One region of the Azospirillum sp. HJ39 genome, then DNA from elsewhere that is predicted to be linked to it. Evidence: riboswitches for the same ligand, from Rfam matches in the RefSeq annotation. Region 1 holds a riboswitch; each other region holds the start of a gene.
What was found. Region 1 has a riboswitch for cobalamin ahead of ABMY26_RS18695 (ribonucleoside-diphosphate reductase subunit alpha). Riboswitches for the same ligand answer to the same signal wherever they lie in the genome.
Positions count from the first base shown of each region.

Region 2: linked by a shared signal. The riboswitch ahead of ABMY26_RS12000 (ABC transporter ATP-binding protein) and the one ahead of ABMY26_RS18695 (ribonucleoside-diphosphate reductase subunit alpha) in region 1 are both predicted to bind cobalamin.
Region 3: linked by a shared signal. The riboswitch ahead of ABMY26_RS34935 (CbtB domain-containing protein) and the one ahead of ABMY26_RS18695 (ribonucleoside-diphosphate reductase subunit alpha) in region 1 are both predicted to bind cobalamin.
Region 4: linked by a shared signal. The riboswitch ahead of ABMY26_RS03950 (energy-coupling factor ABC transporter permease) and the one ahead of ABMY26_RS18695 (ribonucleoside-diphosphate reductase subunit alpha) in region 1 are both predicted to bind cobalamin.

Region 1 covers NZ_CP167911.1:1,138,685-1,145,927, reverse strand. The annotation lists gene acnD (Fe/S-dependent 2-methylisocitrate dehydratase AcnD) at 1-1,881, opposite strand, end outside; gene prpC (2-methylcitrate synthase) at 1,894-3,063, opposite strand; gene ABMY26_RS18700 (short-chain fatty acyl-CoA regulator family protein) at 3,250-4,680, opposite strand; cobalamin riboswitch at 5,026-5,262, shown strand; gene ABMY26_RS18695 (ribonucleoside-diphosphate reductase subunit alpha) at 5,371-7,243, shown strand, end outside.
Region 2 covers NZ_CP167910.1:306,340-313,582, reverse strand. The annotation lists gene flgK (flagellar hook-associated protein FlgK) at 1-413, shown strand, start outside; gene ABMY26_RS12025 (flagellin) at 418-1,512, shown strand; gene ABMY26_RS12020 (flagellar basal body P-ring protein FlgI) at 1,566-2,723, shown strand; gene ABMY26_RS12015 (rod-binding protein) at 2,747-3,109, shown strand; gene ABMY26_RS12010 (flagellar protein FlgN) at 3,106-3,624, shown strand; gene ABMY26_RS12005 (hypothetical protein) at 3,621-4,160, opposite strand; cobalamin riboswitch at 4,625-4,846, shown strand; gene ABMY26_RS12000 (ABC transporter ATP-binding protein) at 4,973-5,812, shown strand; gene ABMY26_RS11995 (ABC transporter substrate-binding protein) at 5,823-6,797, shown strand; gene ABMY26_RS11990 (FecCD family ABC transporter permease) at 6,794-7,243, shown strand, end outside.
Region 3 covers NZ_CP167913.1:759,225-766,467, reverse strand. The annotation lists gene ABMY26_RS34955 (branched-chain amino acid ABC transporter permease) at 1-550, opposite strand, end outside; gene ABMY26_RS34950 (ABC transporter substrate-binding protein) at 700-1,920, opposite strand; gene ABMY26_RS34945 (ABC transporter ATP-binding protein) at 2,103-2,795, opposite strand; gene ABMY26_RS34940 (ABC transporter ATP-binding protein) at 2,833-3,609, opposite strand; cobalamin riboswitch at 3,948-4,168, shown strand; gene ABMY26_RS34935 (CbtB domain-containing protein) at 4,211-4,399, shown strand; gene ABMY26_RS34930 (CbtA family protein) at 4,409-5,182, shown strand; gene cobW (cobalamin biosynthesis protein CobW) at 5,195-6,268, shown strand; gene cobN (cobaltochelatase subunit CobN) at 6,409-7,243, shown strand, end outside.
Region 4 covers NZ_CP167905.1:741,785-749,027, forward strand. The annotation lists gene ABMY26_RS03940 (DUF2244 domain-containing protein) at 1-490, opposite strand, end outside; gene ABMY26_RS03945 (DUF2946 family protein) at 561-986, opposite strand; cobalamin riboswitch at 1,209-1,472, shown strand; gene ABMY26_RS03950 (energy-coupling factor ABC transporter permease) at 1,665-2,345, shown strand; gene ABMY26_RS03955 (DUF2946 family protein) at 2,517-2,939, shown strand; gene ABMY26_RS03960 (DUF2946 family protein) at 3,347-3,802, shown strand; gene ABMY26_RS03965 (hypothetical protein) at 3,876-4,109, shown strand; gene ABMY26_RS03970 (cytochrome ubiquinol oxidase subunit I) at 4,126-5,688, shown strand; gene cydB (cytochrome d ubiquinol oxidase subunit II) at 5,699-6,850, shown strand; gene cydX (cytochrome bd-I oxidase subunit CydX) at 6,880-6,987, shown strand; gene ABMY26_RS03985 (hypothetical protein) at 6,957-7,241, opposite strand.

The DNA.
Region 1 (7,243 bases):
GGTGTCCCAATAGGGCGGACGGCGGATGTAGGTGGAGGCCGGACGCCAGTCGTAGAGCGGGCTGATGCGCTCCGTCGTCCCGTGGTTCGCCGCGAACATCGGCTCATACACCGTGCGGAACTGCTCCGGCCTGACGCAGGAGGCGACGATGGCGTCGATCTCCTCGTCGGACGGCCAGAGGTCCTTCAGCCTGATCGGGGCGCCGTCCCGGTCCACGCCCAGCGCGTCGCGCTCGATGTCGAAACGCATCGTGCCGGCGATGGCGTAGGCGACGACCAGCGGCGGCGAGGCGAGGAACGCCTGCTTGGCATAGGGGTGGATGCGCCCGTCGAAGTTGCGGTTGCCGGACAGGACCGCGGTGGCGTAGAGGTCGCGCCCGACGATCTCCCGCTGGATCGCCGGGTCGAGCGCGCCCGACATGCCGTTGCAGGTGGTGCAGGCATAGGCGACGATGCCGAAGCCGAGCGCCTCCAGCTCCCCCAGCAGCCCGGCCTCCTCCAGATACAGCCTTGCGACCTTGGATCCTGGCGCGAAGGAGGTCTTGACCCAGGGCTTGCGCACCAGCCCCAGCGCATTGGCCTTCCTTGCCAGCAGCCCGGCAGCGACGACGTTGCGCGGGTTCGAGGTGTTGGTGCAGCTGGTGATGGCGGCGATGATCACCGCGCCATCCGGCAGCAGGCCGGCCTTCTCCTCTTCCAGCGCCTTGTCGAGATCGACGGCGATGCCGCGCTCCCTCAGCGCCGATGTGGGCAGGCGGCGGTGCGGGTTGGACGGGCCGGCCATGGTGCGCACGACGCCGGACAGGTCGAACTCCAGCACCCGCTCGTACCCGGCGCTTTCCAGCGCGTCGGCCCACAGGCCCAGCGTCTTGGCGTAGGTCTCGACCAGCGCCACCTGTTCCGGCGCGCGGCCGGTCAGCCGCAGATAGTCGATGGTCTGCCGGTCGATGGCGAACATCGCGGCGGTGGCGCCGTATTCCGGGCACATGTTGGAGATGGTCGCCCGGTCGCCGATGGACAGGCCGGCGGCGCCATCGCCGAAGAACTCGAGCCAGGCGCCGACCACGCGCTCCTTGCGCAGGAACTCGGTGAGCGCCAGCACGATGTCGGTGGCGGTGATGCCGGGCTGGTGCCGGCCGGTCAGGCGGACGCCGACGATGTCCGGCAGCCGCATCATCGAGGCGCGGCCGAGCATCACCGTTTCGGCCTCCAGCCCGCCGACGCCGATGGCGATGACGCCCAGCGCATCGACATGCGGGGTATGGCTGTCGGTGCCGACGCAGGTGTCGGGGAAGGCGACACCGTCACGGAGCTGAATCACCGGCGACATCCGTTCCAGATTGATCTGGTGCATGATGCCGTTGCCGGCCGGGATCACCTCGACGTTCCCGAAGGCGCGCCGGCTCCAGTCGATGAAATGGAAGCGGTCCTCGTTGCGGCGGTCCTCGATGGCACGGTTCTTCGCAAAGGCCTGGGGGTCGAAGCCGCCATGCTCGACGGCCAGCGAGTGATCGACGATCAGTTGGGTCGGCACCACCGGGTTGACCTTGGCCGGGTCGCCGCCCCTCCCGGCGATGGCGTCGCGCAGGCCGGCGAGATCGACCAGCGCGGTCTGGCCGAGGATGTCATGGCAGACGACGCGGGCGGGATACCACGGGAAGTCGAGGTCGCGCCGGCGCTCGACGAGCTGCCGCAGGGCCTCGTCCAGCAGCGCCGGATCGCAGCGGCGGACCAGCTGTTCGGCCAGCACGCGCGACACGTAGGGCAGCCCGGCCCAGGCGCCGGGACGGATGGCGTCGACGGCGGCCGGCGCGTCGAAATACTCGACCTCCGTGCCGGGCAGCCGCTTGCGGTATGAGCTGTTCATGGCGGGCGAGTTCATGACGCGTCCGCCTTACTGGCGTTGATCGATGGCGACGAAGACGCGGTCGTCCGGGCCGACATAGTTGGCGCTCGGGCGGATGATCTTGTTGTCGATGCGCTGCTCGATGATGTGGGCGGCCCAGCCCGAGGTGCGGGCGATGACGAAGAGCGGCGTGAACATGGCCGTCGGCACGCCCATCATGTGGTAGCTGACGGCGCTGAACCAGTCGAGGTTGGGGAACATCCGCTTGACCTCCCACATCACCGCCTCCAGCCGGGCGGCGATGTCGAACATCCGGGTCGATCCGGCGTCCACCGACAGCTTGTGGGCGATGCCCTTGATCACCTCGTTGCGCGGGTCGGAGACGGTGTAGACCGGGTGGCCGAAGCCGATCACCACCTCCTTGTTCCCGACCCGGCGGCGGATGTCGGCCTCCGCCGCGTCCGGGCTGTCGTAGCGCTTCTGGATCTCGAAGGCGACCTCGTTGGCGCCGCCATGCTTGGGGCCGCGCAGGGCGCCGATGGCGCCGGTGACCGCCGAATACAGGTCGGAGCCGGTGCCGGCGATGACCCGGCCGGCGAAGGTCGAGGCGTTGAACTCGTGCTCGGCATAGAGGATCAGCGAGCTGTGCATCGCCCGCTCCCACAGCGCCGAGGCTTTGCGCCCGTGCAGCAGGTGCAGGAAATGGGCGCCGATGGACTCGTCGTCGGTCTCGACCTCGATCCGCCGGCCGTTGGTGGACCAGTGATACCAGTAGAGCAGCATGGACCCGAGCGAGGCCATCAGCCGGTCGGCGATGTCGCGGGCGCCGGGGATGTTGTGGTCGTCCTTTTCCGGCAGCGCGCAGCCCAGCGCCGACACCCCGGTGCGCATCACGTCCATCGGGTGGGCGGAGGCCGGCAGGGATTCCAGCGCCTGTTTCACGTTGGTCGGCAGGCCGCGCAGGGATTTCAGCTTGGCCTTGTAGGCCTTCAACTCGGCGAAGGTCGGCAGCTTGCCATGCACCAGCAGATGGGCCACCTCCTCGAACTCGCAGCGCTCGGCGATGTCGAGGATGTCGTAGCCCCGGTAATGCAGGTCGTTGCCCGATTTGCCGACGGTGCAGAGGGCGGTGTTGCCGGCGGTGACGCCCGACAGCGCCACCGATTTCTTGGGCTTGAAGGGGAGTGGTGCCGTGGTCTCGGGCGCGGTCGTGGTCATCGGGTGTTCCCTGTGCGAGATCTGCCTGTTGGATGCCCGCATCATCGGAACCTGCCCCTGTTCGGAAAAGGGCTGAAAAGGCGAAGCTTTGCCGGGCCGATCCTGCAAATCGGCGAAATCTGCGAAGATTGCCCCCGCGCCGGCCTGCTCCCTTGCCCCGACCAATGCCGGGCCGGGGTTCCCCGATCAGGCCGGGGAGGCGGATACCGGATACGGCTCGAACCGGCTGAGGCTTTCGTCGACCGCCAGGGTGCGTCCGACCGGCGGGAAGGCACGCTGCGGACAGGCCGGGCGTTCGCAGACCTTGCAGCCGGCGCCGATCGGCGTGGCGGCGTCCGGATCGCCGAGCGCCAGCCCGCGGGAGTAGACCAGCCGTCCGGCGTGCCGGATGTCGCAGCCGAGCCCGATGGCAAAGCTCTTCGACGGGGCGCCGAAGCCGCTGCGGCCGTGAACCACCTTGCGGGCGATCCACAGATAGGCCCGCCCGTCCGGCATGCGCGCCAGCTGCGTCAGCACACGGCCGGGCGCCGAGAAGGCTTCGTAGACGTTCCACAGCGGACAGCTTCCGCCGACGCGCGAGAAGTGGAAGCTGGTGGCGGACTGGCGCTTCGACATGTTGCCGGCCCGGTCGACCCGGACGAAGAAGAAGGGCACGCCGGGAGCCCCCGGCCGCTGGAGCGTGCTCAGCCGATGGCACACCGTCTCGAAGCCGGTGCCGAAGCGCTGGCCCAGCAGGTCGATGTCGTAGGCCACGGCCTCCGCCACCTCCAGGAAGGCCTCGTATGGCATGACCACCGCCCCGGCATAATAGTTGGCCAGCCCGATGCGGGCGAGCGCACGTGCCTGCGGACCGGAGAACCGTCCCTCCTCGACCAGCCGGTGCAGAAGCTCCGCCTCCCGATGGAAGGCGAGCTGCGTCGCCATCTGGAAGGCGCGGCGGCCGGGGTCCAGCGACCGGGCGACCCGCAATATCCGGTCGGCGGCATCGAAATGGCGAAGCGCTCCCCCCGGCATGCCCGCGTCGTCGGTCACCAGCGTACGGATGCCGTGGCGATCCGCCAGCAGCCGCTCCAGCCCGCGGTCCACCGCCCCGATCTCCAGCCCGGCCCCAGCGAACAGCCGTTCGGCCGCCTCGTCCAGCGCGGCGATGTGATTGTGGTGGCGATAGAAGAAGTCGCGCACCTCCTCGTAGGGCATCGCCGGCAGGGCGCTGCCCGGCCCGGCCGGGATCGCCCCTGCCGCCAGGGCGTCCAGCCGTTCCGCCAGCCCGCGCCCGCGCCGGTGCAGCGCCACCAGCGCCCGGCCGACCGCCGGCATGTTGGTGGCGAGCGCCTTGATCTCCGCGATCGCAATGGCCTCGCCGGTTCCGGCTTCCGACAGGGCTTCCCGCAGGTCGGCGACCATCCGCGCCTCCTCGTCCTCCGAGAAGAGCTGCACGTCGATGCCGAAGGAGGCGTTGATCCGCAGCAGCAGCGGCACCGTCAGCGGCCGCTGGTTGCGTTCGAGCTGGTTCAGGTAGCTCGGCGAGATCTCCAGGATGCGGGCCAGTGCCGTCTGGGTCAGCCCCCTCTCCTCGCGCAGCCGCTGCAGCCGCACCCCCATGAACGCCTTGGCCATGCCCAGCACCTTATTTGCAAAATTCGCCGATCCGCTGAAACCGCTTCGCAAAACGTGACAAACTCAGCGGTTATCTACGAAATCGGTCTGCGTATATTGCAAATTGCCCGACCGCCGGACAAGCCCCGCAGTCGCTGGCCCGGGGGACTGCGCCCCGGATCGGTTCAGCGGCAGACAGGAAAAGCGTGTGTGAGTTGCCGTGCGACCTGATCCCGGGGTGCACGCCACTTGGCGTCGGCAGTGCCGGAAATTTGCAGGTGGCGGCGACGAAGGCGGCGTGCTGCACCGGGTTGGGGCGCGACGGGCGGCAAGGACTTCCAGCTTGACGCCCGCACGGCCAGGCTCTACCGTATCTAGCGTTACGGTCCTCGTGTCCGACAAGATACGGGGCTAAGAGGGAAGCCGGTGCCGCCGCGCAAGCGCGGTCAGGCCGGCGCTGCCCCCGCAACTGTGAGCGGAGAGCGGTTTCGTCGTTTCAGGGTCACTGGTGCCAACCTGATGTTCAGGGGCCGCGCCGGGAAGGCCGGACGAAGCCGCGACGACCCGCGAGCCAGGAGACCTGCCGTAACCAGATGAACGTCCACGGGCGGGGTGACCCGGTGGTGCGCGTGTTCGCCCGTGGCGCTTTCGCCCGATGCCTGCATGCCGTGCCGTCGTGCCGTCCCGCCGCACAGGAACAAGGGATCACGGATGCCGGCCCACGCCCCAGACTTTGCCCAGGAGTATGCCCCTGAGCTCGCCCAGCAGCTCGCCAGCGGTTTCGACCGTCACGGGAACCTGCTGACGCTCCCCCGCAGGGCACCGGATCGCCTGGACGACCGGCACGGCGTCAGCCGCGCGCCGGTGCAGAGCTGGACGCCGCCCGATCCCTCCGTCATCCGCATCGACCGCAGCCGCGACGCCCTGCTGACCGACTTCGGCAAGGCGACGCTGGACGACCGCTACCTGCTGCCGGGCGAGAGCTACCAGGATCTGTTCGCCCGCGTCGCCGCCGCCTATGCCGACGACGCTGCGCACGCCCAGCGGCTCTACGACGCCATCTCCCGCCTGTGGTTCATGCCGGCGACGCCGATCCTCAGCAACGGCGGCACCACGCGCGGGCTGCCGATCTCCTGCTTCCTCAACGCGGTCCCGGATTCGCTCGACGGCATCGTCGATGTCTGGAACGAGAACGTCCGGCTGGCGTCCAACGGCGGCGGCATCGGCACCTATTGGGGCGGCGTGCGGTCCATCGGCGAAGCCGTGAAGGGCAACGGCAGCACGTCGGGCATCATCCCCTTCATCCGGGTGATGGACAGCCTGACGCTCGCCATCAGCCAGGGCTCGCTGCGGCGCGGCTCGGCCGCCGTCTATCTCGACATCCACCATCCGGAGATCGAGGAGTTCCTGGAGATCCGCAAATCCTCGGGCGACTTCAACCGCAAGAGCCTGAACCTGCACCATGCCGTCGTCATCACCGACGCCTTCATGGAGGCGGTGCGCGACGACAAGCCCTTCCCCCTGATCAGCCCCAAGAGCGGCGCCGTCCTGAAGCATGCCAACGCGCGCCAGGTCTGGCAGAAGATCCTGGAGGCCCGCATGCAGACCGGCGAGCCGTACCTGCTGTTCGGCGACACGGTGAACCGGGCGCTCCCCAAGCACCAGCGCGACCTCGGCCTGCGCGTCTCCACCTCAAACCTGTGCAGCGAGATCACGCTGCCGACCGGCAGGGACCATCTGGGCAACGACCGCACGGCGGTGTGCTGCCTCGCCTCGATGAACCTGGAGACCTGGGACGGGTGGAACCGCGAGGAGGGGCTGGTCGAGGACGTCCTGCGCTTCCTCGACAATGTGCTGACCCGCTTCATCGGAGAGGCGCCGGAGGGGATGGAGAACGCCGTCTACTCGGCGATGCGCGAACGCTCGGTGGGCTTGGGGGTGATGGGCTTCCACTCCTTCCTCCAGGCGCGGGGCGTGCCGTTCGAAAGCGCAGTGGCCAAGGCGTGGAACCTGCGCTTCTTCCGCAAGCTGCGCCGCGACGCCGACGCCGCCTCGGTGCTGCTGGCCCACGAGCGCGGCCCCTGCCCCGACGCCGCCGAGCGCAACATGATGGTGCGCTTCAGCCACAAGCTGGCGATCGCGCCGACCGCCTCGATCAGCATCATCTGCGGCGGGGCCAGCGCCTGCATCGAGCCGATCCCGGCCAACATCTACACCCACAAGACGCTGTCCGGCTCGATGCCGGTGCGCAACCCCCATCTGGAACGGCTGCTGGCCGCCAAGGGCGCCGACCGGCCGGAGATCTGGCAGTCGATCATCGAGCATGAGGGCTCGGTCCAGCATCTCGACATCCTCGATGACGACGAGAAGGCGGTCTTCCGCACCGCCTTCGAGATCGACCAGCGCTGGATCGTCGAGTTCGCCGCCGACCGCACGCCCTTCATCTGCCAGAGCCAGTCGATCAACCTCTACCTGCCGGGCGACATCGACAAGTGGGACCTGCACATGCTGCACTGGACCGCCTGGGAAAAGGGGTTGAAGAGCCTCTACTACTGCCGCTCCAAGTCGGTGCAGCGCGCCGCCT
Region 2 (7,243 bases), on a different replicon from region 1:
TCGCCGTCAATCCGGCGGTGCAGGGGGAGAGCTGGCGGGTGCGCAGCGGCATCCAGGCCGCCGCCCCGCTGGAGCCGGGCGACCAGACCCAGATCGACAAGTTCCTGGGCGCCTTCACCGCGACCCATGCCTTCTCCGCGACCGACCTGACGATGCCCAACGCCACGCTCGGCGCCTACGCCACCGCCATGGTGTCGGCCCAGCAGGGCTACCGGACCGGGGCCGAGACCGAGATGAACGCCCGCAAGATCGGCGCCGACACGCTGGAGACGGCGCGCGTCAACCGCGACGGCGTCAACATCGACGACGAGATGCAGAAACTGCTGCTGATCGAGCAGAGCTACGGCGCCAGCGCCCAGGTGATCCAGGTCGCCGGGCGGATGATCGACATCCTGTTGCAGATCAAGGGATAAGGCCATGCTGTACAACGCCCTGTCCACCCTGGGCATGAGCCGCAAGCTGCAGGGCACCATGGCCCGGCAGCAGATGGATCTGGTCCGCGCCAACGAGGAGGTCGCGACCGGCGTCCATGCCGACGTCGCCGCCACCCTTGGCGCCTCGACCGGCCGCGACGTCGCGCTGCGCAACCTGTTCGACCGCACCGAGGAATACATCAAGACCACCGACCTGCTCGACGGGCGGATGGACATGATGGACAGCGCGATGACCAGCATCCTGGCGTCGGGCAACGACCTGCTGGCCGCCGCCTCGACCGGGCTGGGGCAGCAGTCGCCGACCGGGACCTCGCTGCAGATCCGGGCGCGCGGCGTGCTGGATCAGGTGGTCAGCCTGCTCAACGCCTCGGCGGGCAACGTCTACCTGTTCGCCGGCACCGCGCTGGACCAGCCGCCGATGCGCAACGTCGACGGCGACGATTCCGGCCCGCCGGCCCCGATGCAGATCGTCCGCGACGCGATCCAGGCAGCCAGCGGCGGCAATCCCGCCCCGACCACGGCGGCGGAGACCGCGGCGGTCGTCACCGCCCTGGACGCCCTGTTCGCGGTCTACGATCCGCCGGGCTCCGCGCCGCCGGACAGCTTCGAAGGCGGCCTCTACACCGGCACCACCGCCTATCGGGCCGGCGGCGGCGCCTCGCCGCGGGTCAGCGGCCGGCCGGCCGACTCCGCCACCATCGCCTACGGCGTCCAGGCCAACGACCCGATGATGCGCGAGCTGCTGGAGGGCATCTACATGCTGGCGGCGGTCGACACCTCCGCCATGCCGGTGGACGCCTATCCCGACTACATCAAGACCGCGGTCGACAAGCTGTCGGGCGGGCTTGGCAACCTGCGCGAGGCGACGGCGCAGCTCGGCATCCAGCGCGCCCAGGTCGCCACCGTCGCCGAACAGCACCGGACGCAGAAATCGATCCTGAACCTGCAGATCGACAATCTCGAAGGCGTCGACCCCTACGAGGCGAGCACGCGCATCAGCCAGCTGGAGGCGCAGCTCGACGCCACCGCCAGCGCCACCGCGCGCATCGCCAAGCTGCGCCTGTCGAACTACCTGTAGGCCCCGCCGGCCCAGCGACAACGGCCAGGCTCCAACGACCGGTAAGGCTCCCCATGCATCGCGCCTCCCCCTCCGCCCGGTTCAGCCCGGTCCGCCGCCCGGTCCAAGCCGTCGCCGCCTGCCTGCTGGCGCTCGCGCTGTGCTGGGGCTGGGCGGCCGCGGCGGCGGCGCAGACGCGGGTGAAGGATCTCGTCACCTTCGACGGGGTGCGCCGCAACCAGCTGGTCGGCTACGGTCTGGTGGTCGGGCTGAACGGCACCGGCGACCGGCTGATCAACACCCCCTTCACCGAACAGAGCCTGAAGGGGATGATGGAGCGGCTGGGCATCAACACCCGCGGCGAGACGCTGCGCACCCGCAACGCCGCGGCGGTGATGGTCACCGCCAGCCTGCCACCCTTCCCGCGCCAGGGCACCACCGTCGACGTCACCGTCTCGGCGCTGGGCGACGCCACCAGCCTGCTCGGCGGCACGCTGGTGGTCACGCCGCTGCTGGGCGCCGACGGCGAGGCCTATGCGGTCGCCCAGGGGCCGCTGTCGGTCAGCGGCTTTTCCGCCGGCGGTGCCGCGGCGACGGTGACCAAGGGGGTGCCGACCACCGCCCGCATCGCCAACGGCGCCACGGTGGAACGCGAGCTGAAATTCGCCCTCAACGACATCGGCGCGGTGCGGATGGCGCTGCGCAACCCCGACTTCACCACGGCGATCCGCATCGCCGACGCGGTGAACGGCCGGCTCGGCGCCGGCAACGCGCGGGTGGTGGATCTGACCACGGTCGACGTGCGGATCGCCGGCGGCTATGTCGGCAACGTCTCCCGCCTGATCGGCGAGATCGAGCAGCTGGCGGTGCGGCCCGACGGCGTCGCCCGCGTGGTGGTGGACGAGCGCAGCGGCACCATCGTCATCGGCGACGACGTGCGGGTCAGCCGCGTCGCCATCACCCAGGGCAACCTGACCGTCCGCGTGGTCGAGGCGCCGCAGGTGTCGCAGCCGCAGCCCTTCAGCAACGGCTCGACCGTCGTGGTGCCGCGCACCGACGTCCAGGTGCAGGAGGGCAACGGCCGCCAGTTCGTCACCGTCGGCGGCAATGTCAGCCTGCAGCAGCTGGTCAACGGGCTGAACGCGCTGGGGGTGGGGCCGCGCGACATGGTGGCGATCCTCCAGGCCATCAAGGCCGCCGGCGCCCTGCATGCCGACCTGGAAATCATCTGACCGCAAGAAGCCCGGAGCCGACGATGGACCTCGCAGCCCCCACCCTCCGTTCCACGCCGCAGGCGGCATCCAAACAGACATCCGCGCTGCCCGATCCGGCCGCCGCCGAAAAGGTTGCCGCCGAGAAGGTCGCCAAGGAGTTCGAGGCGATGATCGTCGGCCAGCTGATGGAGAGCATGTTCGCGGGCATGCGCGAAAGCCCGCTGTTCGGCGGCGGCGGCCCGGCGGAAAAGCCGTGGCGCAGCATGATGCTGCAGGAATACGGCAAGGCCATCGCCGAGTCCGGCGGGCTTGGCATCGGCCGGATGACGCATGACGAGATCGCCCGCCTCTACGCCGCCCAAGGGGCAGCCCAAGGCGCCGCCCAAACGGAGCGCACATCATGAGCGTCACCCTCAAGGACCTGATCCACGAGTTCGTTCCCGACCGCATCGCCGGAACCGCACCGGCCGAGGGTCCGGCCGCACCGGAACCCGGCTATGACGGCGCCACCGCGCTGCTGGTCCGCGACTTCCTCGACGCGGTCGAGGCGCTGTCGGCGGTGCTGGAGGAGGAGTCGGCCTGCATCGCCGCCGGCATGCTCGACCGGCTGGAGGTCTTCGCCCACCGCAAGGCGGCGATGGCCGAGCAGCTGGAATCCTCCGTGCTGCGGGCGCGCGACGAGGGCATCCGCCTGCCCGACGACCTGCGCGCGATGACGCTGGAGCGCATCGACCGGCTCGACCGGGCGGTGTCGGTCAACGCCTCCGGCCTCGTCGCCCTGCGCAAGGCGGTGCTGACCATCAACCGCAACCTGCTCGCCGCGCTGGAGAAGGCGTCGAGCGACGGCACCTATGCCCGCGACGGCCAGGCCCGCCGGCCGGTGGAGCTGTCGGCCTCCGGCCTGAACGCCTCGCTTTAGCCCCGGCCCTTCACGCTGGACAGTTCGCCCGCCTGCTCCAGCTTGATGATGCTGGCGACCAGCGCGCGCTGGAAGCCGCGCGCGTCCGACGGCAGCGCCACCCCGCTGCCGGTCGGCCAGAATTCGACGAAGGCGAGGTTGCCCTCCTCGCCTGCGCCCGGCCATTCGAAGGCGATGCCCAGCCCGATCTCCTTGGTCGTCCGCCGATGGTCGGTGACGAGGATCTGGGCCTCCCAATGCATGCCGCCGGTGCCCTTCTCCGCCCGCTGCTGGCTCCAGCCGCGCAGATAGTCGCGGAAGCTCTCGGACTGACGGTCGAGCCGCACATAGCTGGAGCGGTCTGTCACCGTCTGCGCCAGCCGGGTGGTATAGCGCGCCTGCGCCAGCGCCCGCGTCACCTCCGCGCACAGCTCGTCGATCTGGGCGAAGCTGCGCTTCACCGTGTCGGCAAGGGCGGTCGCCAGGGTGGGACCGCTCAGGGCCGCCTTGCCCTGGTCCTTGCGGTACATGTCGAAAAGATCGTCCGAATCGCCCATCGCCATTCCCACGCCAGCGCCGACGCCATCACATCCATGGGCGGACCGCACCCTACGAATTCAGCAAAAACACGTTAATAGCCGATGAAGCCGATGTGGAAAGGGATGTGGAAAGCCCGGCCGATCTTTCCTTGCGGACCGCCCGTTCGCCCGATATGTTACGTTATAACATTACATACCGGACCGCGACGCATGACGGGACAGCCATCAGGATGAAACTCTACTTTCGCGTGTATCTCTTTGGCGACGGTTGCCCTCTCCCGCCCCGGGAGAGGGAGGGGACCCACGAAGTGGGGAGGGTGAGGGGTGGGCCAAGAGTCCCGAGCCGCATGGCTTCGTGCCTAACCCCTCACCCTTCCCAAGCTGCGCTTGGGCCCCTTCCCTCTCCCGGGGCGGGAGAGGGACTCACAGGCGATTTCCCGGCCCCCACGCGAACGGACCTTGACCGCGGCGGCGGGGTCGACCATGAATGCGGCGGTACTGGTTCTTCCGGCGGCCTCCGCCGGAAGCTAAGAGGGAACCCGGTGAGCCGCGTCTTGCGGTGAGACCGGGGCTGCCCCCGCAACTGTGAGCGGTGAGCCGTTCCGTCATTTTACGCCACTGGCGCCCTCCGGGGTGCTGGGAAGGCTGGACGGACCGGCGGCGACCCGCAAGCCAGGAGACCTGCCAGCACCACAACGAAACGTCCTCGGGCGGGGTGTCCCGGTGGAACGCTTGCCATGCGTGTGGCCGGAGTCCGTCCAGGACACGCCCGCGCCTGCCCCGCAAGTCGTCCGCCCGGTTCCCCTGCCCCGCAACGGCAGGAAGCACGGATGACGCCAGCGCCTTTCCCGACCGGACCATCCCAGACCCCATCGCCGCCCGCCGCCATCGCGGTGGAGGGGCTGGACTGCCGGCTGGGCGGCAATCTGGACGGCCGGGCCGTGCTGCATCAGGTCGGCTTCTCCGTTCCGCCCGGCATCCTCCTCGGCATCCTCGGCCCCAACGGCTCGGGCAAGACCACGCTGCTGCGCTGCCTCGCCGGGTTGCAGGCCCCCTCGGCCGGCAGAATCCGCATCGAGGGCGAGGATCCGCGCGCCCTGCGCCCGGTGGAACTGGCCCGCCGGCTGGCGCTGCAGGCGCAGGACTCCACCGCCGCGCTCGGCTTCACCGTGCGCGACGTGGTCGGCATGGGCCGCTTGGCCCATCGCCGCTCCGCCTTCGCCGGTCCGGGGCCGGAGGATCCCGCCATCGTCGAGGACGCGCTGGCCCGGCTGGAGCTGACCGCGCTGGCCGACCGCCCGGTCGAACGGCTGTCGGGCGGCGAGCGCCAGCGGACGATGGTCGCCCGCGCCCTGGCCCAGCGCCCGCGCATCCTGCTGCTCGACGAGCCGACCAACCACCTGGACATCCACCACCGCTTCGCCCTGCTCGACCTGCTGCGCGGCCTCGGCATCACCGTGGTGGCGACGCTGCACGACATCGACCTGGCGGCGCGCTGGTGCGACCGCATCCTGCTGATGAAGGACGGCCGCCTGCTGTCCGACGCCGCGCCGGACGCGGCGCTGACGCCCGAACGGCTGGCCGCGGTCTACCGGGTCGCCGCCACGGTGGACCGCCATCCCGGCAACGGCCGGCTGCGCATCGACCTCTCCCCCCTGCCGGCCACCTGACGGACCGCCCATGATCCCGCCTGTCCTCCGCGGCCTGCCGCTGGCCCTTCTCCTGGGAACGGCCGCCTGCGGCGCGCACGCCCAGAGCTACCCGGTCGAGGTCGCCAACTGCTTCGAGACCACCCGTTTCACCGGTCCGCCCAAGCGGCCGATGGTCCACGACACCAACATGACGCAGACCATGCTGGATCTCGGCCTCGCCGACCGTCTGGTCGCCGTTTCCGGCATCGCCGGGGCCGAGCACCGGCTGGTCGCCCCGCCAGGCATCGTCGCCGCCCTGCCGCGTCTGCCCGACCGCGCCCCGACGCTGGAGGCGGTGCTGTCCGTCGACCCCGACTTCCTGTTCGCCGGCTGGAGCTACGGCTTCAACGAGGCGCGCGGCCTCACCCCGGCGCGGCTGGCCGAGATGGGGGTCGCCACCTATACCCTGCGGGAAAGCTGCATCCGCATCGGCCCGCGCGAGCCGATCGGCATGGACACGCTCTATGCCGACCTGCTGGCCCTGGGCAAAATCTTCGGCATTTCCGACCGCGCCGAAGCGATGGTCGCCGATTTCCGCCGCCGCGTCGCCGCGGTGACCGAGCGCACCGGCACCGCCGCCGACCGTCCGCGTGTGATGTATTGCGACGATTGCCACACCGAGGGCGCGCCGCTGTCGGTCGGGCGCGAGGGCATGACCAGCCTGCTGATGGAGCTGGCCGGCGGCCGCAACATCTTCGACGACATCCCCAACAGCTATGTCCGGGTCAGCTGGGAGGAGATGGTGCGGCGGAATCCGCAATGGATAATCGTCAGCGACCACCGCATCCCGGCCGAGGCGACGATCCGCAACCTGCTGGCCGCGCCGCAGCTGGCCGACGTCGAGGCGGTGCGCGAGCGCCGCTTCATCGTCCTGACCTATGCCGAGCAGACGCCCTCCACCCGCAACGTCGATGCGCTGGAACGGATGGCCCGCACCCTGCACCCGGAGCTGTTCCAGCGATGAGCCGCTCCCGCCTGCCCCTGCTGCTGGCCGTCCTCCTCGTGCCGTCCCTGGTCGCCGCCGTCGGCTTCGGCGCCGCGCCCATCCCGATGCCGAAGGTCTGGGCGGTGATCGCGCACGAGCTTTGGCCGGCGCTCGCCCCGCTCCCCGACGCCAGCCGGGCCGAGCGCAACATCGTCTGGGAACTGCGGCTGCCGCGCGTGCTGCTGGGCGCGCTGGCCGGGGCCGGGCTGGCGGCGGTGGGTGCCGTGCTCCAGGTGGTGACGCGCAACCCGCTGGCCGACCCCTACCTGTTCGGCGTGTCGGCCGGCGCCTCGGTCGGGGCGGTGACGGTCCTGCTCTATGCCGGCGCCATGGCCGGATCGGTTGCCGGATCGGTCGGCTTGCCGGCCGCCGCCTTCCTCGGCGCGCTCGCCGCCATGCTGGCCGTCTTCGCGGCGGCGCGCGGG
Region 3 (7,243 bases), on a different replicon from region 1:
GGTTCTCGGTCGCCGCGCGCAGATAGGCGCCCAGCTTGGTCCGTTCGATGGCGAACCAGGTGCCGAAGCAGATGATCAGCGAGGCGACGACCACCCATGCGCGATAGTTGGGCAGGAACATGAAGCCGAGATTCTGGCCGCCCTTCAGCAGGTCGGGGATCGGATAGGGCTGGCCCGACACGCCATACTGGTGGCGGAAGGCGCCCTCGAAGATCAGCGCCAGCCCAAAGGTCAGCAGCAGCCCATAGAGATGGTCGACCTTGTAGAGCCGGCGCAGCATCGTGCGCTCCAGCACCAGCCCGATGGCGCCGACCACCAGGGGCGCCAGCACCAGCGCTCCCCAATAGCCGATGCCGGCATAGCTCAGCAGCAGCCACGCCACGAAGGCGCCGACCATGTACAGGGCGCCGTGCGCCATGTTGACGACGTTGAGCATGCCGAAGATCACCGCCAGCCCGAGGCTTAGCAGCGCATAAAAGGAACCGTTGATCAGGCCGAGCAGAAGCTGCCCGAACAGCACTTGGGGCGGAACTCCCAGCAGGCTGAACATGTCCGCGTCTCTCCCGGTTCGTTGTGACAGGTTGTTGTTTCTTGATTTCAATGCTTGACGTGATGCCCCTTTCCCCGTCGTCGGACGAACCTGCGGTCCGCCGAAGACGGGGAAAGGTCGGGAGGGGAGCGGAACGCGCCCCCTCCCCTTCACTTCACCAGCGAACAGCCGCTCTGCTTGGGATCGAGGAACGCCGTGTCGGCCGGGATGGTCTTCATGACCTTGTAATAGTCCCAGGCGCCCTTCGATTCGGCCGGGGTCTTCACCTGGACCAGATACATGTCGTGGAACATGCGGCCGTTCGCGGCGATCTTGCCCTTCTTGGCGAACATGTCCTCGACCGGCATCTCGCGCATCTTGGCGGAGACCTTGTCGGCGTCATCGGTCTTGGCCGCTTCGACCGCCTTCAGGTAATGCTTCACCGCCGAATAGACGCCGGCCTGCACCATGGTCGGCTTCTTGCCGGACTTGGCTTCGAACTTCTTCGACCAGTCACGGGTCTGGTCGTCGGTGTCCCAGTAGAAGCCGGTGGTCAGCATCAGGCCCTGTGCCGCCTGGAGCCCCAGCGCATTGATGTCGGAGATGAACATCAGCAGGCCGGCCAGGCTCTGGCCCGACTGGGTGACGCCGAACTCGGCAGCCTGCTTGACCGCGTTGGTGGTGTCGCCGCCGGCGTTCGCCAGCCCGATCACGTCCGCGCCCGACCCCTGGGCCTGCAGCAGGAAGGACGAGAAATCGGCGGTGCCCAGCGGGTGCTTGACGGTGCCGGCGATGGTGCCGCCCAGCGACTTGACCATCTTGGTGGTCTCTTCCTCCAGCGACTGGCCGAAGGCGTAGTCGGCAGTCACGAAGAACCACTTCTTCTTGCCCTGCTCGTAGAGCGCGCGGCCGGTGCCGGCGGCCATGGCATAGTTGTCGTAGGTCCAGTGGAAGCCGTAGGGGCTGCACTGGGCGCCGCTCAGCGCCGTGGCACCGGGACCCGACATCAGGAAGATGCGCTTCTTGTCCCGCGTGATGCCCTGCACCGCCAGGGCCGCGGCCGAGTTCGGCACGTCGGCGATGACGTCGACGCCGCCGGTGTCGACCCATTCGCGGGCCTTCGACGCGGCGATGTCGGCCTTGTTCTGATGGTCGGCCACGACGATCTCCACGGCCGCGCCGGCAACCTTGTTGCCGAACTCCTCCGCCGCCATCCGCGCGGCGATGGCGGAGCCCTCGCCCGCCAGATCGGCGTAGATGCCGGAACGGTCGTTCAGCACGCCGATGCGGATGACGTTGTCCGACACCTGCGCGGCAGCGGGGGCGGCAACGGACATCGCGGTCCCGGCGAGCGTCAGCAGGGCGGTGCCGGCGAGAAGAAGGGTGCGCATGAAAGGGGCTCTCCCTGTTGGTTTTATTGTCCGGCCCATCCCGGCGGCGGGGCGTCGGGCCATGATCGTGGGGAAGTCGTCGGGCACGGGCCAGCCGGCACATGTCTCGACGGACCGCCGCCCCGCCCCCGGATCGGGGCGGAGCGGCGATCGCGCCGGGACCGTCCGGTGGTCGGACCGCTTCACACGCCGAGATAGGTGTGGAGCTTGTCCATGTTGGCGTTGAGTTGGTCGTTGGGGATCATGTCCACCACATGCCCCTCCTCCATGACGTAATGGCGGTCGGCGATGGTGGCGGCGAAGCGGAAATTCTGCTCGACCAGCACGATGGTGAAGCCGCGCGCCTTGAGCGCCCGCACCGCCACGCCGATCTGCTCGATGATGACGGGCGCCAGCCCTTCGGTCGGCTCGTCCAGCAGAATCAGGTTGGCACCGGTGCGCAGGATGCGGGCGATCGCCAGCATCTGCTGCTCGCCGCCCGACAGCCGCGTGCCCTGGGTCGAACCGCGGCCCTTCAGGTTGGGGAACAGCTCGTAAATCTGGGCGACGGTCATGCCGCCCTCCTTCACCACCGGCGGCAGCGTCAGGTTCTCGTCGACGCTGAGGCTCGAGAAGATGCCGCGCTCCTCCGGCACATAGCCGATGCCGAGCCGCGGGATCCTGTGCTGGGCCATGCCGATCAGCTCCTGGCCCTGGAAGCGGATCGAGCCGGTGCGCTTGCCCATGATGCCCATCACGGCGCGCATGGTCGAGGTCTTGCCGGCGCCGTTGCGGCCAAGGAGCGTCACCACCTCGCCGTGGCGCACCTCCAGGCTGACGCCGTGCAGCACATGGCTCTCGCCGTAGAAGCCGTGCAGGTCGGAAATCTCAAGCATCGCCGTTCCCACTTGGGCGGTTTTCGTCTGCATCCCGTCAGGCATGTCCGGTCCCCCCAGTGCCCATGTACGCTTCCATCACCTGCGGGTTCTTCGACACCACCTCGTAGGGCCCCTCGGCGAGGATCTCGCCGCGGCGGAGCACGGTGATGGTGTCGGACAGGTGGGCGACGACCGAGAGGTTGTGCTCGACCATCAACACGGTGCGGTCGGCGGCGACGCGCTTGATCAGGGCGGCGGTGCCCTCGATGTCCTCATGGCCCATGCCGGCCAGCGGCTCGTCGAGCAGCATCACCTCCGGGTCGAGCGCCAGGGTGGTGGCGATCTCGAGCGCGCGCTTGCGGCCGTAGGGCAGCTCGGCGGCGGTGTGCCCGGCCCAGGGGGAGAGGTTGACCGCCTCGATCAGCTCCAGCGCGCGATCGTGCAGGTCGTAGAGCGACGACTCCGACTTCCAGAAATGGAAGCTGGTGCCGAGCGGGCGCTGGAGGGCGACGCGGACATTCTCCAGCACGCTGAGATGCGGGAAGACGGCCGAGATCTGGAAGGACCGCACCAAGCCCATCAGCGCGATGTCGGCCGGCTTGGTCCTGGTGATGTCGCGGCCCTTGTAGAGGATCTGGCCGCGGGTGGGCGTCAGGAACTTGGTGAGCAGGTTGAACACCGTGCTCTTGCCGGCGCCGTTCGGGCCGATCAGCGCATGGATGGTGCCCCGCTTCACCTGCAGGTTCACCTCCTTGACCGCGACGAAGCCCTTGAACTCCTTCGTCAGGTTGCGCGCTTCCAGGATGATGTCGTCGTTCGGTGCGGCGTTCATCGGTCGCGAATTCTCCTCCCTTCGTCCTTGCTTTGGGTTCCCGGGGGTCCGGGGGCCGGAAGTTCCCGGCTCGGCCGCCATGCGGTGGGACGTTTCACCGATTGTTGTACGCACTATTCGTGCCACAGCGGATATCCCTTCGGTCGGGCGCATGGACCTTTGTGTCTCCGGCGCTTTGCTCCTGTCCGCTGCCTCCTCCACTCCAACCGTAGCACTGAAAAGTGTCGGAATTCCGGACACTCTGTCCAGCAAACATGACAGCAGTCAAAAGGTTTGTGTACAAGATCGTCCGTGCGGCCGCGACGTGATTGCGAACTTGCCAAACTGTGTGCGCACTGCGATGGTGATCGTCCGACGGTGCCCCGATCGCCCCTATGGACGGCGGGGATAATAGGGAATGCGGTACGGGCCTTCCGGGAAGGCCCCAGGCCGCGGCTGCCCCCGCAACTGTGTGCGGCGAGCGTCCGGTCCATCATGCCACTGACCGCAGGGTCGGGAAGGCGGGCCGCGACGCTGTGACCCGTGAGCCAGGAAACCTGCCGGCGGACCGATGGATTTTCCCAACCCCGCCGGGTGTGGCGGGAGAGCAAGGATCAGCCTGATGACCACCCATCCGCTACACGCCACCGCCGGTTCCGCGACCCGCAGCGCCGCCCGGACCTCGGTCGCCGCCTTCGCCGCGATCCTGCTCGGCAGCTTCCTGCTGTATGGCGTCGGCTTCGCCCAGCCGCAGCAGATCCACGACGCGGCGCACGACGCCCGTCATTCCTTCGCGTTCCCCTGCCACTAAGCCAGGGTCATGGATCTGATCCGGCGGCTGTTCACAGCCGCTTTGGTCGCGGGCGTGCTCTCCGGCACGGCCGCTTCCGTCGTTCAGCAGGCGACGACCGTCCCGCTGATCCTCGAGGCCGAGAAATACGAGGTGGTGACCCCGCCCGTCGCCTCCGTCACTGCACCCGCCCCTGCCGGCGGCGCCGCCGACTCCCACCAGCACGGCCCCGTGCGTGAGGTGGGCGAGGGCGTGCCGACCACGCTGGAAGAGGCGATGCAGCGCACCGGCCTGACCATCGTCGCCAACCTGTTGACCGGCGTGGCCTATGCGCTGCTGCTCGGCGGCGCCATGCTGCTGGCCGGCCGGCCCGTCGATGCCCGCCGCGGGCTGGTCTGGGGTGTCGGCGGTTTCTTCGCCGTCTCGCTGGCGCCGTCCTTCGGCCTGGCTCCGGAATTGCCGGGCATGGCCGGGGCCGAGCTGGAAGCCCGTCAGCTCTGGTGGTTCGCCGCCTCGGTCGGGGCCGGCATCGGCATGGCGGCGCTCGCCTTCGCCCGCAACCGGTTCGTGATTGTCGGCGCCGTGCTGATCGCGGCACTGCCCCATCTGGTCGGCGCCCCCCATCCGGAAAGCGCCGAAGGCGCCGTCCCGCCGGAGCTGGCGGCCCGGTTCGTCGCCGCCTCGCTCGGCACCGCCGCCCTGTTCTGGGCGATCCTGGGTTCCGTCTGCGGCTGGCTGATGAGCGGGCTGGCCGGGGCCGCCGAACCCAGCCCCGCCGCCCGGTTGCAGACCGGCACGCGTTAAGGAGCCGAACCCATGTCCGCAGTTGCAAAAACGGTTGCCGGGAAAGTGCCGGCGACCGTCATCACCGGCTTCCTCGGCGCCGGCAAGACCACGCTGATCCGCGGCCTGCTGGAAAAGGCCGAAGGCCGTCGGCTGGCCCTGATCATCAACGAGTTCGGCGACGTCGGCATCGACGGCGACATCCTGCGTGCCTGCGGCAGCCCGACCTGCACCGAAGACGACGTGATCGAGCTGGCGAACGGCTGCCTGTGCTGCACCGTCGCCGACGATTTCGTCCCGGCCATCGAGAAGCTGCTGGCCCGACCGCAGCCGCCCGAGCATATCGTGATCGAAACGAGCGGCCTGGCCTTGCCCAAGCCGCTGGTCCAGGCCTTCCACTGGCCGGCGATCAAGTCGCGGGTCACCGTGGACGGCGTGATCGCCGTGGTCGACGCCGCCGCAGCGGCCGAGGGTCGTTTCGCTCCCGATCCGGCGGCCCTGGCCGCCCAGCGCGACGCCGCCGGCACGGTCGACCACGAGACGCCGGTCGAGGAGGTGTTCGAGGACCAGCTGCTCTGTGCCGACCTGATCGTCGTCAACAAGACCGATCTGGTCGACGCCGCCGACCTCGCCCGCGTCGAGGACCTGATCCGCGAAGCCCTCGGCCACGCCGCCGGACGCACCGTCGGCAGCGGCGCCAAGCTGGTCCGCGCCGCGCAGGGCGCCGTCGATCCGCTGGTGCTGCTGGGAGTCGGCGCCGCGGTGGAGGACGACCTCGCCAACCGCCCCAGCCATCATGACGATGAGGAAGGCCACGACCACGACGACTTCACCAGCTTCGTCGTGGAACTGCCGTCCCAACCCGACCCCGCCGCCCTGGTGAAGACCTTGGAGGATGTGGCCGCCCTGCATGGCGTGCTGCGGCTGAAGGGCTTCATCGACGTGCCCGGCAAGCCGATGCGCCTGCTGGTCCAGGGAGTCGGCACCCGCGTGCAGACCCATTACGACCGCCTGTGGAAAGCCGGCGAGGAGCGCCGCAGCCGGCTGGTGGTCATCGGCGAAACCGGGCTTGACCGCGAGGCGGTGACGGCGGCGGTGGCTGGGTAAGAATTAAGCTGTTGCGGCATTTGCCCCCTCCCTAACCCTCCCCCGCTTTGCGGAAGAGGGGACTTCCGCCGCATCGCAAATCCTCCCTCTCCCTCGAAGAGGGGGAGGGAGGGGGCACCGTCGCTCCTGGACATCGAACCATGCATCTGCTCGCCGCCCGCCAGGACGAACTCGACGCCGGCCCCCAGGCCGAAGATCTGGGGCAGACGCCGGCCGACCTCGTCATGCTGTCCTTTTCCGACAGCGACCTGACCGCGCTCGCCGCCGCATGGCGGGCCGGCCGCGGGCACCTGCCCAGCCTTCGCCTCGCCAACCTCAACCGGCTGGGACATCCGCTGTCGGTCGATCTCTACGCCGACAGCATCGTTGCCAGGGCGAAACTGGTGGTGCTGCGCCTGCTGGGCGGCAACGGCTATTGGCGCTACGGCCTCGACCGGCTGTCCAGCCTCTGCCGGGAGCGCAACATCCCGCTGGCCGTTCTGCCGGGGGAGGCGCAGCCCGACCCCAACCTCACCGCCTACGGCACCGTCGCACCTGAGGCCGCCATCCGGCTGTGGCGCTATTTCACCGAGGGCGGGCCGGACAACATGGCCAATCTGCTGGCCGCCGCCGCCACGCTGGCCGGCACCCCCCTGCCCCATGAGGACCCGGCCCCGGTCCCCCGATTCGGCGTCTATGAGGGCTGGAGCGGGACCGTTGCAGCCGACGCCCCGGTCGCCGCGGTGGTGTTCTACCGCTCCCACCTGCTGGCCGGCGATCTGGCGCCGGTCCATGCGCTGTGCGATGCGCTGGCCGAACGCGGCCTCGGCCCGCGCCCGCTGTTCGTCGCCAGCCTGAAGGAGCCGGATTGCGCCGCCTGGATGCGCGCCAGCCTGATCGCGCAGGATGCCGCCATCGTCGTCAACACCACCGCATTCTCGGCGTCGCGCGAGGACGGTTCGCCGTTGGAGGCCAACGGCAGGCCGGTCCTGCAGG
Region 4 (7,243 bases), on a different replicon from region 1:
GCCGCTCGGACCCGGTCAGGAAGGCGCCGACGGTTTCCGACCGGCCATGGCTGGTCAGGCGCAGTTCAGGACCGCCGGCCCCGCCGGGAACGACCGCCAGCCGCAGCCAAGCGGTCTGCCATTCGCTGGCCGATTGTCGCCCGGAGCCGTCGATGCGCTCCAGAAGGGTGCGGTCCGGCCAGATGCGGATGCGCTCGGCTTGCCGCCGGCGCCGGGCGTCGGCGTACATGGACCAGACGGCAAAGGCGAGGACGATCAGGGAATAAGCGGCCATCGGCCAGGCGCCGAGCTGCAGCCAGGCGTACAGGGTGATGGCGAAATAGGCGGCGAGGACACCGGCGAACAGGACGCGGCCGTAACGGGTGCCGCTGTCGTTCGGGGTGGCGACGGCATCGAACAGCGGTTCATCCGTCTTCGCCCCGGGAAGAGGCTGGACGACGGGGGCGAACGCGGTCGTGCCGGCCGCCTCCCCGAAGAGGAGATCGGGCATGCGGAGACTCCGGTCGATCGATCATGGCAGGGCGGCGGCAGGCATGAAGCCCGCTTGCGCCGCGGGGCGATCAACCGGTGACTGGCGGTGCGCGCGCCTGGAGGGTGGACAGGAACCAGCCGGCAGCGATGCGGCTGCCGGGCAACTGCTCCGGACCATGCCGTTCGAAATCGACGGCCATCGCGAACACGGCGAGCGGCGGCATGGCCAAGCCGCCGATCAGGGGGCACAACGGGCAGGAACCGCCGGACATGGCGTTTCCGGGCGCGCCGCTGTCCGCGGCATCCGGATCGACCGGCATTCCGCGATCGTCGAGCAGCACCGTCTTGAAGCCGTCCGGCGCGCAGATCACGATCCGGTTGGTATCGTCGGCATTGGCTGCCTGGATCGCGGCGGGCATCCAGGCCCAGGAAACGATCTGCAACAGCAGCGCGACCGCACCGGCCAAACCGCCGATCCGCCACGCCCGTCGCCTTCCGTTCCGATCCAGGATCATTCCACTCCGCCGACCAATCCGCCGACCACCCGCCCTGCCGTGTCCCGAAACTGTCGCGGATGCACGGCGTCGCCGCACCATAGCCCGGGCCGCCCGCGCAAGACGAGTTCATTCTTCTACCGATGATCCGTTCCGGCACCGATCCGGACGGGGCCGGAAGACACGCCCCCGCCATCCGGCCAGCCACGGGGGAGCCTATTGACGGCGGACGCATCCTGACCTTACCGTGGGGATGGTTATGGTTCCTTGCACGTCCGCGGGCATCCCCGGACGTGCAAGGCTAAGAGGGAAGCCGGTGCGCCGCCCCCCCCGACCGGGGAAGGAGGCAAGACCGGCGCTGCCCCCGCAACTGTGAGCGGCGAGCCGCTTCGTCCTTTCAGCGCCACTGGCGCGTTTGCCCGCTTCGCCGCGGGCAGCGCCGGGAAGGCCCGACGAAGCAGCCTGGACCCGCAAGCCAGGAGACCTGCCTGACCGATCGAACGTCCTCGGGCGGGGTGCCCCGGCGACAGCTTGCCGATGCGATGGGTTCCCGGAGTTCCCGGCCGCCCGCACCCCCGCAAGCCGTCCGTCCGGCCCCATGCCCTGGGTAGCGGTACTGCGATGGGGGAATGCGATGCCGGCACCAGCCCGCGACGGCGCCCCTTTTCGACCATGGCTGATCAGGAAAGGGCATACAGCATGCACATCGAACCCGGCGTCGTCGACGGCGCCAAGATCGTCCTCAGTTACGCAACGGCGGCCGGCGCCTTCGCCCTTGCCGGGAAGATGGCGCGCGACGGCATCCGCGACGACGGCGGTGTCGTACCGCTGGCTCTGCGCAGCCTGATCGCCACCGCCCTCGTCTTCTCCTTCTTCGAGATCCTGCCGCATCACCCGGTCGGCGTGTCGGAGGTGCATCTCATCCTCGGATCGACCCTGCTGCTGCTGTTCGGCGCCGGGGCGACGGCCATCGGCCTCGCCGCCGGCCTGCTGATCCAGGGCGTGCTCTTCGCCCCCTTCGACCTGCCGCAATACGGGATGAACGTCACGACCCTGCTGGTTCCGCTGTGGGGCATCGGCCTTCTGGCGAAGCGGATCGTTCCGGCATCGACCCCCTATGTGGAGCTGAAATACTCGCAGGCGCTTGCCCTCTCCACCGCTTACCAGGGCGGCATCGTCGCCTGGGTGGCGTTCTGGGCCTTCTACGGCCACGGCTTCACCGCCGAGAATGTCGCGGAAGTCGCCAGCTTCGGCGCCGCCTATATGAGCGTCATCATCATCGAGCCGCTGGCCGACCTCGCCGTTCTGGCCGTCGCCAAGGTGCTGCACCGCTACAGCCAGGGCCCGCTGTTCAACGCGCGCCTCCATCAGGGCGCCTGACCGGATCACGCCCGCCGGCCTGCCAGGGACGGGTTCCCGGCCGGACGGCGCCGCGCGATGTCCATGGGCGGAGTAATGTCTTGCCGGGGCTCCGGTTCCATGCCATGAGTTCCGCACCATGATTTGGCCGCCTCCTCCTTCCGGCGGTACAACCGACGAGCGACCGGGACCGTGACCCTTCCTCGCACCTTCACCGACCGCATCCGCAGCGCCGGCCTTCTGGCCGGAGTGCTGGCGTTTGTCGTCCAGATGATGGTGTGGAGCGTGACGATGCCGGCCATGGCATTGGATGGCGGTCCCGGCGGATTGGAAACGATCTCCATCTGCTCCGTCGACGGCATCAGGACGATCACCGTCGATGCCGACGGGCAGCCGGTCCTGGATGACGGCGGCTCCGGCTCCACGGGTGCCGCGAAGGGGCATTGCCCGCTCTGCCCGATCATGGCCGGCGCCGGGCTTCCGCCCCAGCTGCCGCTGGCCGCCCCCGTCCAAGCCATGGTGCTTGCCGATTCCCGCACCCTGCCCGGCGACGTCGTCGCGGCCGGCTGGTTCCTGTCCAGCCTCCAGGCGCGCGCACCGCCGGCCGCCGGCTGAGCCGGCGTTCCATTCCTTTCCCGTCCGCACCCTGACCGACGCCTCTCCGCCGCGTGGCCCGTAACGCCACGATTGTGCGCATGGCCGGAGTCCGTGCCCGACGGATCGAAAACCCCGGCATCTCTCCCGCGGTCGCCTGCGGCCCGTCCGAGCAAACCAAGCCTCCTCCGTGCCGGGGATCCGCCTGATCGCGGATTCAATACAAACGGAAAGGATGGCGTGGCCGCTTCTTTCCCGCTCGCATTTCTCCCGTTCCATCCTCCCCCGTCCGCCATGCCTCGCGCATCCGCCCCGTTCCTGTGCCTGCCCCCAAGCCTGCCGGGCGCCGCCGACGCGCGCGCCGGCCATACGCACGGCATGGGCGGAGGCCGGCCGGATTATCGGCCTGGATGCAGTCGGGGACGGTCTTGACCGCCCTTCTGGACTTCCTGCGCCTTCGCATCGGCGTGCTGTGCTGTCTGGCCCTGCTGACCGGGCAGGCGCTGACCGCAGCCCTGCTGCCGCCGCCCGCCGCCCGGACCCCGCTGTTCGCGGAAGGCCTGCTCGACGATCGCATCGTCATCTGTACCGCCGCCGGCCTCGTCATCATCGACCGCCGGACCGGTGAACCCGTCGCCGCGACCGAGCCAACCGACGAGGGGCGCTCCGGCAACCGGCATGACGGCGACCACGCGGGTGCCTTCTGCCTGTTCTGCCTGCCGATCCTGCATGGCGCCACCCACATGCCGGCACCCGTGGAGCTTCCTGTTCCGGGTGCCGGCGCCGTCCGTTGCGAAACACCGGCCGCCCCGGCCACCCTGCCGGCGGGCCGGCCCGCCGGCAGCGCCTGGCCGCGCGGCCCACCGACGCCCCTGCCGCTCTGAGATGACCGCCGTTCCTGCGCGACGTGCCGGCTTCGCCGGCCGAACGCTCCCCTTTTGTCCGAAAGGACCCGACATGAGCACGCAAGACCAGGGCAAGGCATCCCCATTGCCCGTCGGGCCGCGACGTGCAACGGCCCGGTCATGGACCCTTTCATCCCCGCTCGCCCGCGCCATCACCGCCACCTTGTTGATCAAGCTGTGCGTGGTGGTGACGATGCGGGTGTTCCTGTTCGACGGTGCGCACCGCCCGGTCATCGACGCGTCCGCCATGGACAGCCGCCTGACCGCCTCGGCCCCGCCGCGTTGAGGATTCAAGACGCATTATGTTCGATCTCGATCCGATGAGCCTGTCGCGCCTGCAATTCGGCATGACGGCGCTCTACCATTTCCTGTTCGTACCCCTGACGCTGGGGCTGTCCTTCCTGCTGGCCATCATGGAGAGCGTCCATGTGATGACCGGGCGCGCCATCTGGCGCGACATGACCCAGTTCTGGGGCAAGCTGTTCGGCATCAACTTCGCCATGGGTGTGGCCACCGGCATCACCATGGAGTTCCAGTTCGGCACCAACTGGGCCTATTACAGCCATTATGTCGGCGATATCTTCGGCGCCCCGCTGGCAATCGAAGGGCTGATGGCCTTCTTCCTCGAATCGAGCTTCGTCGGCCTGTTCTTCTTCGGCTGGAACCGGCTGTCGAAACTCGGCCACCTGACGGTGACCTGGCTGGTCGCCATCGGCTCCAACCTGTCGGCGCTGTGGATCCTGATCGCCAACGGCTGGATGCAGAATCCGGTCGGCGCGGTGTTCAACCCCGACACCATGCGGATGGAACTGGCCTCTTTCTGGGAGCTGCTGTTCAATCCGGTGGCCCAGGCCAAATTCGTCCACACCGTCAGCGCCGGCTACGTCACCGGCTCGGTCTTCGTGCTGTCGGTCAGCGCCTGGTATCTGCTGCGCGGGCGGCACCGGGCCTTCGCCACCCGTTCGATGATCGTCGCCTCCGCCTTCGGCCTGGCCGCCGCCCTGTCGGTCGCCGTTCTGGGCGACGAGAGCGGCTATACGGTCAGCGAGCACCAGAAGGTCAAGCTGGCCGCCATCGAGGCGATGTGGGAGACCGAACCGGCCCCCGCCGGCTTCACCCTGTTCGCCATTCCCGACCAGGAGAAGCGGGTCAACCATGCGGCGGTGACGGTTCCCTGGGCGCTGGGGCTGATCGCCACCCGCTCCGCCGACACCGTGCTGCCCGGCATCGACGATCTGGTCAGGCGGGCAGAATCCCGCATCCGCAACGGGCTGGTCGCCTATGACGCGCTGGAGCGGCTGCGCGCCAACCGCGGCGACATCGAGGCCCGGGCCACGCTGGCTGTAAGGTCCGGCGACCTGGGACACGCCCTGCTGCTGAAGCGCTACGTCGCCGATCCGCGCAAGGCGGACGACGCCACCATCGCGCGGGCGGCCCAGGACGTGATCCCGGCCGTCCCCCCGCTGTTCTGGAGCTTCCGCGCGATGGTGGCGCTGGGCTTCTTCTTCATCGGCCTGTTCGCGGTCGCCTTCTGGCGCTCCTGCCGCCGCGACTTCGACCATCCGCTGTTCCTGAAGATTTGCCTGTGGTCGCTGCCGCTGCCCTGGCTGGCGGCGGAACTCGGCTGGTTCGTCGCGGAGTTCGGACGCCAGCCCTGGGCCATTGACGGGGTGCTGCCGACCTTCCTCGCCTCCTCCGCCCTGTCGGTGGGACAGGTGCTGTTCACCCTGACCGGCTTCGTCCTGTTCTACTCGTCGCTGCTGGTGGTCGACGTGATCCTGATGCGCAAATACATCCGCATCGGCCCGGCGGACGCCCTGCGTCCCCCATCCTCCGCCACCGCACAGCCCGTCCCCGCCGCGTGAGGAACCGACCATGGAAACCCTGATCGACTACGAGCATCTCCGCCTGATCTGGTGGCTGTTCCTGGGCGTCCTGCTGATCGGCTTCGCCGTGATGGACGGGTTCGACCTCGGAGTCGCCGCCCTGCTGCCTCTCGTCGCCCGCACCGACCTTGAGCGGCGGGTCGCCATCAACAGCATCGGGCCGGTGTGGGACGGCAACCAGGTCTGGCTGATCCTGGGCGCCGGGGCGATCTTCGCCGCCTGGCCGGCCATCTATGCCGCCGCCTTCTCCGGCTTCTACATCGCGCTGTTCCTGGTGCTGGTCACGCTGATCCTGCGCCCTGTGGGGTTCGAGTTCCGCAACAAGATCGCCGACCGGCGCTGGCGCGGTTTCTGGGACGCCGCGCTGGTGGCGGGCGGGGTCGTGCCGTCGCTGGTGTTCGGCGTCGCCTTCGGCAACCTGCTGCAAGGCGTGCCCTTCCGCATCGACGGCGACCTGCGCGTCTTCTACGAGGACGGCGGGCTGCTGGAACTGCTCAACCCGTTTGGCCTGCTCGCCGGGTTGGTATCCCTCGCAATGCTGACAACCCATGGCGCCGTCTATCTGGCGCTGAAGACGGAGGGCCGGGTGCGCGAGCGCGCGGCCGGCTTCATCGGCGTCGGCGCACCGGTCACCATCGTCCTGTTCCTGGCGGCCGGCCTGTGGGTCGCGCTGGGGCTTCCGGGCTACGCCCTGGTCGGACAAGCGGTGACAGACGGACCGTCGAACCCGCTGTTCAAGCAGGTCGAACTGCGGCCGGGCGGCTGGCTCGCCAACTATGCCGCCCATCCCTGGATGGTCGCGGCACCGGTCCTGGGGGTGCTCGGCGCGGCCGGGGCCTGGCTGGCGACGCGGCTGGAGCGGCCCGGCACCGCCTTCGTGTCCAGCGCCACCGGCATCGCCGGGATCGTCGCCACGGCCGGGGTCAGCATGTTCCCCATGCTGATGCCGTCCAGCCTCGACCCGTCGGTCAGCCTGACGGTATGGGACGCGTCGTCCAGCCACCGCACGCTGCTGGTGATGCTGGTGTCGACGCTGATCTTCCTGCCGATGATCCTGGCCTACACCAGCATCATCTTCCGCATCCTGCGCGGACGGGTCGGGCCGGCGGACATCCAGCGCAACCCCTCCAGCCTTTATTGAGCCATCCTTTACAGAGGAGAACACCCGACATGTGGTATTTCGCCTGGGTCCTCGGCGTCGGCTTCGCCTGCGCCTGCGGCATCCTGAACGCCGTCTGGCACGAGCATCACCTGCCCGCCACCGACACGGTGGACTGATGCCGTTTCCGGAAAGGTCCGACCCCGGCCGGACCTTTCCGGACCCTCAGTCGCCGGGCGGCGCGGGCCAGGCGGCTCCACAGCCGGACCGCCACGGCGATCTCCGGCAGCAGCAGGCCGGCGGCCAGCTCCTCCTCCGGGACGGCAAGGAAATTGTCGATCAGCAGCTCGACGTAATCGATGCGGCCCGATGCAGGCAGACTCCGGACCAGGGGCAGCATGTCCCCCGGCGTGAAATTGAAACCGATCTTCATGC